Regions from separate parts of the Acerihabitans sp. genome, predicted to be linked through region 1. Evidence: predicted binding sites of a transcription regulator. Region 1 holds the regulator's gene; the other holds the start of a gene.

Region 1 (5,110 bases):
GTGGCTGCACGATCGGGTGTTGCAGCAACGCTGGGTCATCGCGGTAGCCGGCACCCACGGCAAAACCACCACCGCCGGCATGGTGACCTGGATCCTCGAGGCGTGCGGCTACCAGCCGGGTTTCGTGATAGGCGGCGTGCCGGGTAATTTTACCGTTTCCGCCCGTTTGGGCGACGGCGCGTTTTTTGTGGTGGAAGCCGACGAATACGATTGTGCGTTTTTTGATAAACGCTCCAAATTTGTCCACTATTGCCCGCGAACCCTGATCCTCAACAACCTTGAATTCGATCATGCGGATATCTTTGACGATCTGAAAGCCATCCAGAAACAGTTTCACCATTTGGTCAGGCTGGTGCCGGGCAAAGGTAAAATCATCCTGCCCGATAACGACCAGCATCTGAAGCAGGTGATGGCAATGGGGTGCTGGAGCGAGCAGGAATATATCGGCGAGGAGGGCAGCTGGCGGGCGAAAAAGAGCGCGCCGGACGCCAGCCGTTTCCAGGTGTTTCTTCAGGGCGAGCCGGTGGGCGACGTGCATTGGGAACTGGTGGGCGAGCACAACATGCATAACGCCCTGATGGCGATTGCCGCCGCCCGCCATGTCGGGGTGCTGCCTGCCGATGCCTGCCGGGCGTTGGGGTCTTTTATCAACGCCCGCCGTCGTCTTGAGCTGAAAGGCACCGCCAATGGGGTGAAATTGTATGATGATTTTGCCCACCATCCCACGGCGATCCTGGCGACGCTTGCCGCGCTGCGCAGTAAAGTGGGCGGCACCGCGCGCATCCTGGCGGTACTGGAGCCGCGCTCCAATACCATGAAGATGGGATTGAATAAAAATGAGCTGGCGCCATCCCTGGGCCGGGCCGACGAGGTTTTTTTATTCCAGCCCCAGCATATTCCCTGGCAGGTGAGCGAAGTGGCCGAAGCGTGCGTGCAGCCGGCCCATTGGAGCGCTGATGTCGATACCCTGGTGGAAATGATTGTCAAAACCTCCCAACCCGGCGATTACATCCTGGTGATGAGCAACGGCGGATTCGGCGGCATTCATGAAAAACTGCTGGCGCAATTGAATCTCAAAGCCGGCATGGTGGCCTAGCAGCCGCGCAAGGCAAAAAAAAACCCCCGCAAGCGGGGGAAGGATCGTCGGATAGGACGACGAGAGGGAATCGGCAATTCGCGTCTTGGGTTATTACTGGACACAGGAATAACAGAGGGCGACGACGTTTTTGCCAGTGTGACTTTTGGCGTGAACTCTCTCTCTACTGCTTTATTAACGTCTGCAAATCATTGGCCCGGCCGCCTTCACCGCGCCGGCCTTTGGCCGGGCGAACATGTCGCGGCGCCGCCGTGTCGGCGCTTATTTATACAGCTCGGCCGTGGCGTGCCAGGTATCATTATCACGGGCTTCCGTGATGTGATAGGAGGTTGCGCCTTTGGCTTCGGCGGCCTGGTTCAGGGCCTGGTGAATATCGGAAGGCGCGCCCGCCTTGCCGGTTACGCTTACCGTGCCGAACGGCTGCAAGCCGCTGGCCTGTTCCTGCGAGATCGAATTCGCGGCGAAAGCGCCAAAGGACAAGGCTGACATTACGGTCATCAGTGAGACTGCGGTTTTAATTTTCATGTTATTACCTCTACATATTCTTGTGCGTAACGGTTTCATGCTGTTGTTTTTCGCCGGCGGTGCGCCGTCAACAGCCTGTGAAACGTGATGTGCATCACGAAGTAAAGTATACACTAGTAACGTGAGGTATTAATAGTTTGCTCATAATTTATTATGAAACTTTATTTGCGTTCTTTGCCATAATATAAGTAAAAGCTATTAAAATAGGTTAAAAAATATACAATTAATGTTAAATAATTGTAATTTCAAAGAGATGAAAGGTTTTAGCCAAACGTGCTGTCCGACGGGGCGCTTTTGGTGAAATCAGCCGCGGGGCATGTAAAACAAGGATTTCACACCGGCTTAACGCCACGGCGACGGCGTCCGTGGCGGTCGGAAAGGGGCCGGGCGATACAACGGCGATGAAAACCGCGGGCGATCGGCGGTTTCAGTTATAAGGCGCCAATCCCCAGCCTATAGCTCCTGATCGAACAGGATGAGTATGGCTTCGTAGAGTTGTTTAACGCTAAAGCCCTTGGCGGGTGTGGTAAAAATGGTATCGTCCCCGGCAATGGTGCCCAGAATGCCCTCGGACTTACCCAGGGAATCCAGCAGGCGGGCAATAAGCTGCGCGGCGCCGGGGCTGGTATGGATAACGATGACCGCGTCGTTATGATCGACATCCAGCACCAGGTTTTTCAGCGGGCTGCTGGTGGTGGGCACGCCCAGCTCCGCCGGCAGGCAATACACCATTTCCATTTTAGCGTTGCGGGTTCTCACCGCGCCAAATTTGGTTAGCATCCTTGATACCTTGGACTGATTTATATTTTCAAACCCCTGTTCTTGCAGCGCAAAAACAATCTCACCTTGGGAGCTGAATTTTTCTTCCTTAAGCAAGGCCTTAAAAGCTTTAACCAGTTCTTCTTGTTTTAGGTGGTTGCGCATATTTTCCCAAACCAGTAGCCGATATTGTAGTTTGAATTATGCATAAATTTGCATTTTTATGCAATAAAAATGCGATGTCGCCGCCTTATCAGCCAAATTGAGTCGGCAAAACGGTCAGCGTAGCAATATTTATTCAAATCAACCATGACCTGGCTCGCATATTTACTGGCATTAAAAAGTAAAGGGAATGTTATTAAAATGATGTTGTTTTGACCATTGCTGTCGGTGTAATGTGATCGATAACCACGGGTATTGAACGGCAGCGGCAGGCATTATCCGGTGAAGTCGTCCGGTATGGGAATAAGGCTGGAACTTATGGATAAGAAAGGGAAGTTAACGTGTCATTTCTCAAATTTGCGATCGCTGATTTGTTTTTACTCGTTTATGTCTCTATGATCATAACCAGATGATTTGACGGCATTTAATTTTTCCTATAATAATAAGGAGATTAGAATGAAAGTCGCAGTTCTCGGTGCAGCGGGTGGCATAGGACAGGCACTAGCCCTGTTGCTCAAAACCCAACTCCCCTCAGGTTCAGAACTCTCTCTCTATGATATCGCCCCCGTGACGCCCGGCGTGGCGGTCGACCTCAGCCATATTCCCACCGCGGTGAAGATCAAGGGCTTTAGCGGCGAAGACGCCACTCCCGCCCTGGCGGGCGCGGATATCGTGCTGATTTCCGCCGGCGTGGCGCGCAAGCCCGGCATGGACCGCGCCGATCTGTTCAACGTCAACGCGAGCATCGTACGCAACCTGATCAATCAGGTGGCGAAGGCTTGTCCCAGCGCGTTAATCGGCATCATTACCAATCCGGTCAACACCACGGTGGCGATCGCCGCTGAAGCGCTGGAGAAGGCCGGGGTGTATGACAAACGCAAACTGTTCGGTATCACCACGCTTGATATCATCCGTTCCAATACCTTTGTCGCCGAGCTGAAAGGCCTGCGGCCCGAGGACGTGGAAGTGCGTGTGATAGGCGGCCATTCCGGCGTCACTATCCTGCCGTTATTGTCCCAGGTTAAGGGCGTGAGCTTTAGCGAACAGGAAATTGCCGACCTCACCCGCCGCATCCAGAATGCCGGCACCGAAGTGGTGGAGGCGAAAGCCGGCGGGGGTTCAGCCACCTTATCCATGGGCCAGGCGGCGGCGCGGTTCGGCCTGTCGCTGGTGCGCGCCATGCAGGGTGAAGCCGGCGTGGTGGAATGCGCTTACGTTGAAGGCGATGGCGAATTTACCCGCTTCTTTGCCCAACCGCTGCTGTTGGGTAAGCAGGGCCTGGAGGAACGTCAATCCATCGGCACCTTGAGCGCCTTTGAACAACAGGCGCTGGAACAAATGAAGGATGTGCTGAAAAAAGATATCGAACTCGGGGAAAAATTCATCAATCAATAATGCGCAGGTAGCGGCCCCGTGCCCTGGAACCGGGGCCGGGCTGCCGTTACCCTTGGTTTCACCGCGCGCCGTCCCAGCGGCGTGCAAGCTGCTTTTGCCTGTGTATCCCCGCTGGTATTCCCTTCGGCTGCTTGCTCCCCATTCTGATGCCCTTTTAGCCCAGGCTTGGGCGGATATTTCCATCTGTTGCCGATTAGTCCCATCCGCTATTTCTGCAACCGCCAGCGGTTTTATTCTCGTCGTTCTTATAGTTCCTATATCAATCATTCTATTGATAAATATTGTTTATTTACAGTTTATGGGATAAAAACCAAGCGCGCTCTCATTTTTACATCCGTTGTGGCGTTTACTGCTTTTTTTGTGTTGTAATTGACGTAACGACACGCTGTAATCAGTTTAGTGCGCAAGCGGAGTTATAACGGAACCGCACCTGGATAAGACCGCTGGGTAATAAGGGTTTTACGGGTCTTACGCCATGGAGATTACGCAAGCTATTACCAGACAAGGAGGGAAACGATGTTACCAAAAAAGGAATGGATAGCCACCCATGAACTGATAGGCGTCGGCGGACTGCCTAAAACGCGCCAGGGGCTGAACCGGCGCGCGCGCGAAGAGGGCTGGCATAAAAGGCGCCGCGAAGGCGCCAGGGGAAAGGCCCTGGAATATGCTTGGCAAAGCTTGCCCGAGACGGTTAAAAAAACGCTGTCGCTTCGTTCCAATATGGCTGAATACCGGGCTGCGCCGCAGGAGCCGTCTTCCACCTGGCTGGAAATACACCGGCAGCTCTCAAGCGAGGAACGCGACTTTGTCGTGTCGTTTATATTAAGGGAAGGCGTTTTAAACCTGCTAAAACGCCTGGATTATCCCGATGAGTCCCTGGCGGAACTCAATCGGGAGTAGGAGGGAAAGGCCGGCGCGCCCGAGGGCCGTGCCGGCCGGGTTGACCTGTCAGCGCGAGCGGATCAGGCTTTTCCTGTCGACGAGTTGATACGTTTTCGCATCAATGTAACGGCTGGGCCATATCTCCAGCGGGTGAATGCCCAAGGCATCCCCTATCAGCCATTCGCCTTTCGGCCAAGGGCGGGTCATGGCGTTCGCCAGCGTCGACGAAGACAAACCCGCGCCCCGAGAGACGGCCGCTAGCGTGGTGCCGCGTTTACGCAACGCTGCGAT
Region 2 (5,110 bases), on a different contig from region 1:
GGCCGCGGGTGGGCTTTCAGATCGGCAGCGGTGCGCAGCACCAGCTCCAGCTCTTCGCGGCTCAGGTCATTAATGGAAATGATGTGCTTTTGATAAAGTGGATTAGCCATGTTTTTTTCCTCCTTACGGATGTCGGTAACGCCGATGCCTGACGCAAGTTTAGATTGCGCCCTGAATACCGCGCAAAAAAAAGCCCCTCAACGAGGGGCCTGTACTGAAATAATAAAAAGGGCAACGGGAGCAGCAATGGCCGTTGGCTGCCAACGGGCAGGGGGCGATCGTCATAGGCGTCGAATACCGCGTCCAAAACAACAGTGCTGTTCATTTATCCTCCCGGCAAACTGCCCGGAATTATACTCGCGTAACGGGACACTTCAAGCGCAAAAAAGACCATTTTCATGATTAAGCAAACGATTGGCCAGCTAATCAAAATAAGTGTTAAATAACTCTCACTTTCCGATCGGCAGCTGTTTTACAATGAAACGTTATTTCATTTTTTAAGGAACAATTATGATCACCGGTAACATCAACCATTTGGATCTCGTACCCTATCTGCCGGCCAAACTCCGCGCAGCCATCGAATATGTCAAACAGCATATCACCCCGGAAACGCCGCTGGGCAAGCATGATATCGAAGGCAACCAGGTGTTTGTGCTGATTTCCAACGACAGCACCGACCTGCTGGAAAACCGTCGCGCCGAATATCATGCCAAATACCTGGATATCCAGATTATCCTCGACGGCGTGGAAGGCATGACCTTCAGCAACCTGCCGGCGGGCAAGCCCGATACCGACTGGCTGGCGGACAAAGATATCGCCTTCCTGGCCGCGGGCGAGCAGGAAAAACAGTTTGTGATGCACAGCGGCGACTTCGTGGTGTATTACCCCGGCGAAGTCCACAAGCCGCTGTGCGCGGTGGGCGAACCGGCCCACGTGCGCAAAGCGGTAGTAAAAATCGATACCGCGCTGGTCCGTTAAGTCAGCGCCGGACGATGACGGGCGCCGGGCGCCCGTTAAATAATCCGCTGACGGATCACGCTTGCGCCAGCGTCGCCACCATCACCGCTTTTATGGTATGCAGCCGGTTTTCCGCCTGATCGAATACCACGCTGCATTCCGATTCAAACACCTCATCGGTCACTTCCATGCCCCCCGCCAAGCCGTACTGTTCGGCCATTTCCTTGCCCACCGTGGTTTGGTCATCATGGAACGCGGGCAGGCAGTGCAGGAATTTAACCCGGGGATTGCCGGTCTGGCGGATCATGGCCATATTGACCTGATAAGCGCGCAACAGGGCGATGCGCTCCTGCCAGATGGCTTTAGGTTCGCCCATGGATACCCAGACATCGGTATAAATAAAATCCACGCCCGCCACGCCGGCGGCGACATCCTCGGTCAGGGTGATTTTGCCGCCGTTAAGCCGCGCCGCCTCGCCGCACCGCGCCACCAGCTCCGGTTCCGGCCAGCAGGCGCGCGGGGCCACCAGCCGCACGTCCAGCCCGGTCAGCGCCGCCGCCTCCAGCATGCTATTACCCATATTGTTGCGGGCGTCGCCGACGTAGGCGAATTTCATCTGGCCAAAGCTTTTTTCCGGCAAGTGTTCTTGCATGGTCAGCAGATCGGCCAGTAACTGGGTCGGATGGAATTCGGTGGTCAGACCGTTCCATACCGGCACGCCGGCGTACTGCGCCAGTGTCTCGACGATCTCCTGACCGTAACCGCGGTATTGGATGCCGTCATACAGGCGGCCCAGCACCCGGGCGGTATCCTTGATTGATTCCTTGTGGCCGATTTGGCTGCCGTTCGGGCCGAGATAGGTGACGCGCGCGCCTTGATCGAATGCGGCAACTTCGAAAGAGCAGCGGGTGCGGGTCGAGTCTTTTTCGAAGATGAGCGCGATATTTTTCCCGGCCAGGCGCGGTTTTTCCTGCCCCGCGCGTTTTTCGCGCTTCAGCGCGGCGGCCAGCGCCAGCAAATCGAGAATTTCAGCGGGGGTAAAGTCCATTAACTTCAGAAAATGGCGTTGATAGAACTGACTCATAAGCACGGTTCTCCGGACATAATTTTAATTAATATGAATTTAAATTCACTTTATATGTATGAATATTCAATTTCAAGCATTGATATCAATTCTTTCATGTTTAAGCTGGAGCCTTAACCGCCGCTGTGGGAAAATAGAAACCTAACAGGCCGACCGACGCATTGAGGATAGGGGCATGGCACATCAATTTCTGGAAGAGCAGCGTGATGAAACACGTTTGATTATCGAAGAACTGCTGGAAGATGGCAGCGATCCCGAAGCGCTTTATACCATCGAGCACCATTTTTCCGCCGAGAATTTCGATATTTTGGAAAAAGCCGCTGTTGAAGCCTTTAAACTGGGTTATGAAGTCACCGATGCCGAAGAACTGGAAGTGGAAGACGGTTCCGTGCTGATGTGTTGCGACGCAGTCAGTGAAATCGCGCTTAATGCGGATCTGATCGACGCGCAGGTCGAGCAGCTGTTTACGCTGGCGGAGCGCCTGGGCGTCAACTATGACGGCTGGGGCACCTACTTCGAAGACGGCGAGGACGAAGACGAAGGTGAAGACGGCGATGACGCCGAAGAAGGCGTTGACGGCACCCCGCCGGTGCGCGGCATTATCGACCAGGACGATAACGGCACCCGCCACTAATCATCGTCATCAGGGGGCGCATTAATGTCCCCAACCGCCGGACACGGTTATGGCCGCGTTCGGCGCGTCGCTCAGTCCAGCATGTTTAACCCAGCGCTTTCAACATCCTCACTTCGCAGTCCACATGCCCCGTAGTGCCCATCGGACCGTCGATATGCACAAATCCCAGCCGCTCATAGAGGCTTATCGCCCGGGTCAGGGTGGCGGTGGTTTCCAGATAGCAGTGGGTAAATCCCTGGGTCCGCGCAAACGCCAGCGCCCGCAATGCCAGCTCATGGGCCAGGCCGCGGCCGCGCAGGGCGCTCATAAAATACATCTTTTGCAATTCACAAATATCCGCCCCGGCCCCGGCCAAAGGCGCAATCCCGCCGCCGCCGGCAATCCGTCCTTCGAACTCGATTACCCAGTACGCGCTGCGCGGCTGGCTGTAGAGCTGATATAACTTATCCAGGTTAGGGTCGGATACGGTATAGCCTTTATCCGCCGTCAGGCCGAACTCGGCCGATACCTGGCGAATCACGTCGGCGATGGCATGGTTATCTTCCGGCGTGATGGGACGCACCAGAATATTGACTGAAGTAGCAAAGGACATCGTCATTACCCAAGAAAGTGAAACAAAAAAATCGGGTTAATCGTTATGATTAATAGCATCGCCGATGCCGATGATGCAATTAAATTAACCGGAGGATAAACCTCCGGCTGATTTATGACAACCGCCTTGGCGGGAGGAGGAAGGGGCTATTTACAGATTGGCGATGGTCGCCTGCTGTTCAAGCAGCTTGGCTTTGGCGTCCACATAACCCGCCATTTTTTCCCGCTCTTTCGCCACTACCGCTTCCGGCGCGCGGGCGACGAACCCTTCGTTGGACAGCTTGCTTTCGATGCGGCCGATTTCCGTTTCCAATTTCAGCACTTCGTTGGCCAGGCGGTCCAGCTCCAGCGCTTTATCGATAATGCCCGCCATCGGGATCAGCAGTTCGCCTTCATCCACCAGCTTGACGATGGACACCGGGCCTTTATCGCCGTCGGCCAGGATATCCAGGCTTTGCAGCCGGGCCAGCGTCTGGATAAAGCTGCGGTTGGCGTCGATGCGCCGGCGGGTCAGCGGCGTGGCGCCGCGTACCAGCACGTCCAGCGGCTTGCCGGGGGAAATATTCATTTCGCTGCGAATGGTGCGCACGGCGATAATCAACTGCTTGATCCACTCCACGTCGGCCAGCGCCGCGGTATCGTCCAGGGTGGCGTCGAACACCGGGAAGGGTTGCAGCATCAGCGTATCGGCGTCGATGCCTTTAAGCACTTTCACCCGCTGCCAGATGGTTTCGGTAATAAACGGCACGATGGGATGGGCCAGGCGCAGCAGGCCTTCCAGCACTTCCACCAGCGTATGGCGGGTACCGCGCAGCTCGGTTTCGCCGCCGCCGGCCATTACCGGTTTGGTCAGTTCCAGGTACCAGTCGCAGAACTGGTTCCAGGTAAAGTCATACAGGATATTGGCGGCCATATCGAAACGGTAGCCGTCCAGCGCGTCGCGATAGGTTTTCACCGTGCGGTTGAACTCCGCCAGTATCCAGCGATCGGCCAGCGACAGGGTCATCTCGCCGCCCTGCTGCCCGCAGTCCTGATCCTCGGTATTCATCAGCACGAACCGGCTGGCGTTCCACAGCTTATTACAGAAGTTGCGATAACCTTCCAGCCGCTTCATATCCCAATTGATATCGCGGCCGGTGGAGGCCAGGGCCGCCAGGGTAAAGCGCAGCGCGTCGGTGCCGTGCGGCTCGATGCCCTGCGGGAACTGTTTCTCGGTGCGTTTGCGGATTTTATCCGCCAGCTGCGGCTGCATCATATTGCCGGTACGCTTATCCACCAGCTCCGCCAGGGAAATACCGTCCACCATATCCAGCGGATCGATGACGTTGCCTTTGGATTTCGACATCTTCTGGCCTTCGTCATCGCGGATCAAACCGGTCATATAAACGGTCTTGAACGGCACCTGGGGACGGTTGTTTTCATCTTTGACAAAGTGCATGGTCAACATGATCATGCGCGCAATCCAGAAGAAAATAATATCAAAACCGCTCACCAGCACGCTGGTGGGGTGAAAGGTTTTCAGCGCTTCGGTCGGTTCCGGCCAGCCCAGGGTAGAGAAGGTCCACAGGCCGGACGAGAACCAGGTGTCCAGCACGTCTTCGTCCTGGCGCAGCGTCACCGACGCGTCAAGATGGTTTTCCCGGCGCACTTCGGCCTCGTCATGGCCCACATAGACCTTGCCGGCGGCGTCGTACCAGGCCGGAATGCGATGGCCCCACCACAGCTGGCGGGAGATGCACCAGTCCTGGATATCGCGCATCCAGCTGAAGTACATATTTTCATACTGCCTGGGCACGAACTGGATCTCGCCGTCTTCCACCGCGGCAATGGCCACCTTGGCCAGC

The links. Region 1 encodes ArgR, which controls arginine synthesis, uptake and breakdown. Its sites were predicted from a motif close to ANTGAATAAAAATACANT; they were not measured.
Region 2: a site for ArgR is predicted at 2,074-2,091, ahead of argF (ornithine carbamoyltransferase). Genes of this name have one in related genera too.

Annotation. Positions count from the first base shown of each region.
Region 1 is NZ_DASWOM010000041.1:17,253-22,362, forward strand. Features, by position in the region: gene mpl (UDP-N-acetylmuramate:L-alanyl-gamma-D-glutamyl-meso-diaminopimelate ligase) at 1-1,096, shown strand, start outside; gene yhcN (peroxide/acid stress response protein YhcN) at 1,358-1,621, opposite strand; gene argR (transcriptional regulator ArgR) at 2,075-2,545, opposite strand; gene mdh (malate dehydrogenase) at 2,999-3,937, shown strand; gene VGC33_RS06790 (DNA-binding protein) at 4,454-4,837, shown strand; gene VGC33_RS06795 (helix-turn-helix domain-containing protein) at 4,886-5,110, opposite strand, start outside.
Region 2 is NZ_DASWOM010000084.1:3,417-8,526, reverse strand. Features, by position in the region: gene pyrB (aspartate carbamoyltransferase) at 1-110, opposite strand, end outside; gene VGC33_RS13795 (NanQ anomerase/TabA/YiaL family protein) at 511-978, shown strand; gene argF (ornithine carbamoyltransferase) at 1,034-2,041, opposite strand; gene rraB (ribonuclease E inhibitor RraB) at 2,217-2,675, shown strand; gene VGC33_RS13780 (GNAT family N-acetyltransferase) at 2,761-3,267, opposite strand; gene VGC33_RS13775 (valine--tRNA ligase) at 3,418-5,110, opposite strand, start outside.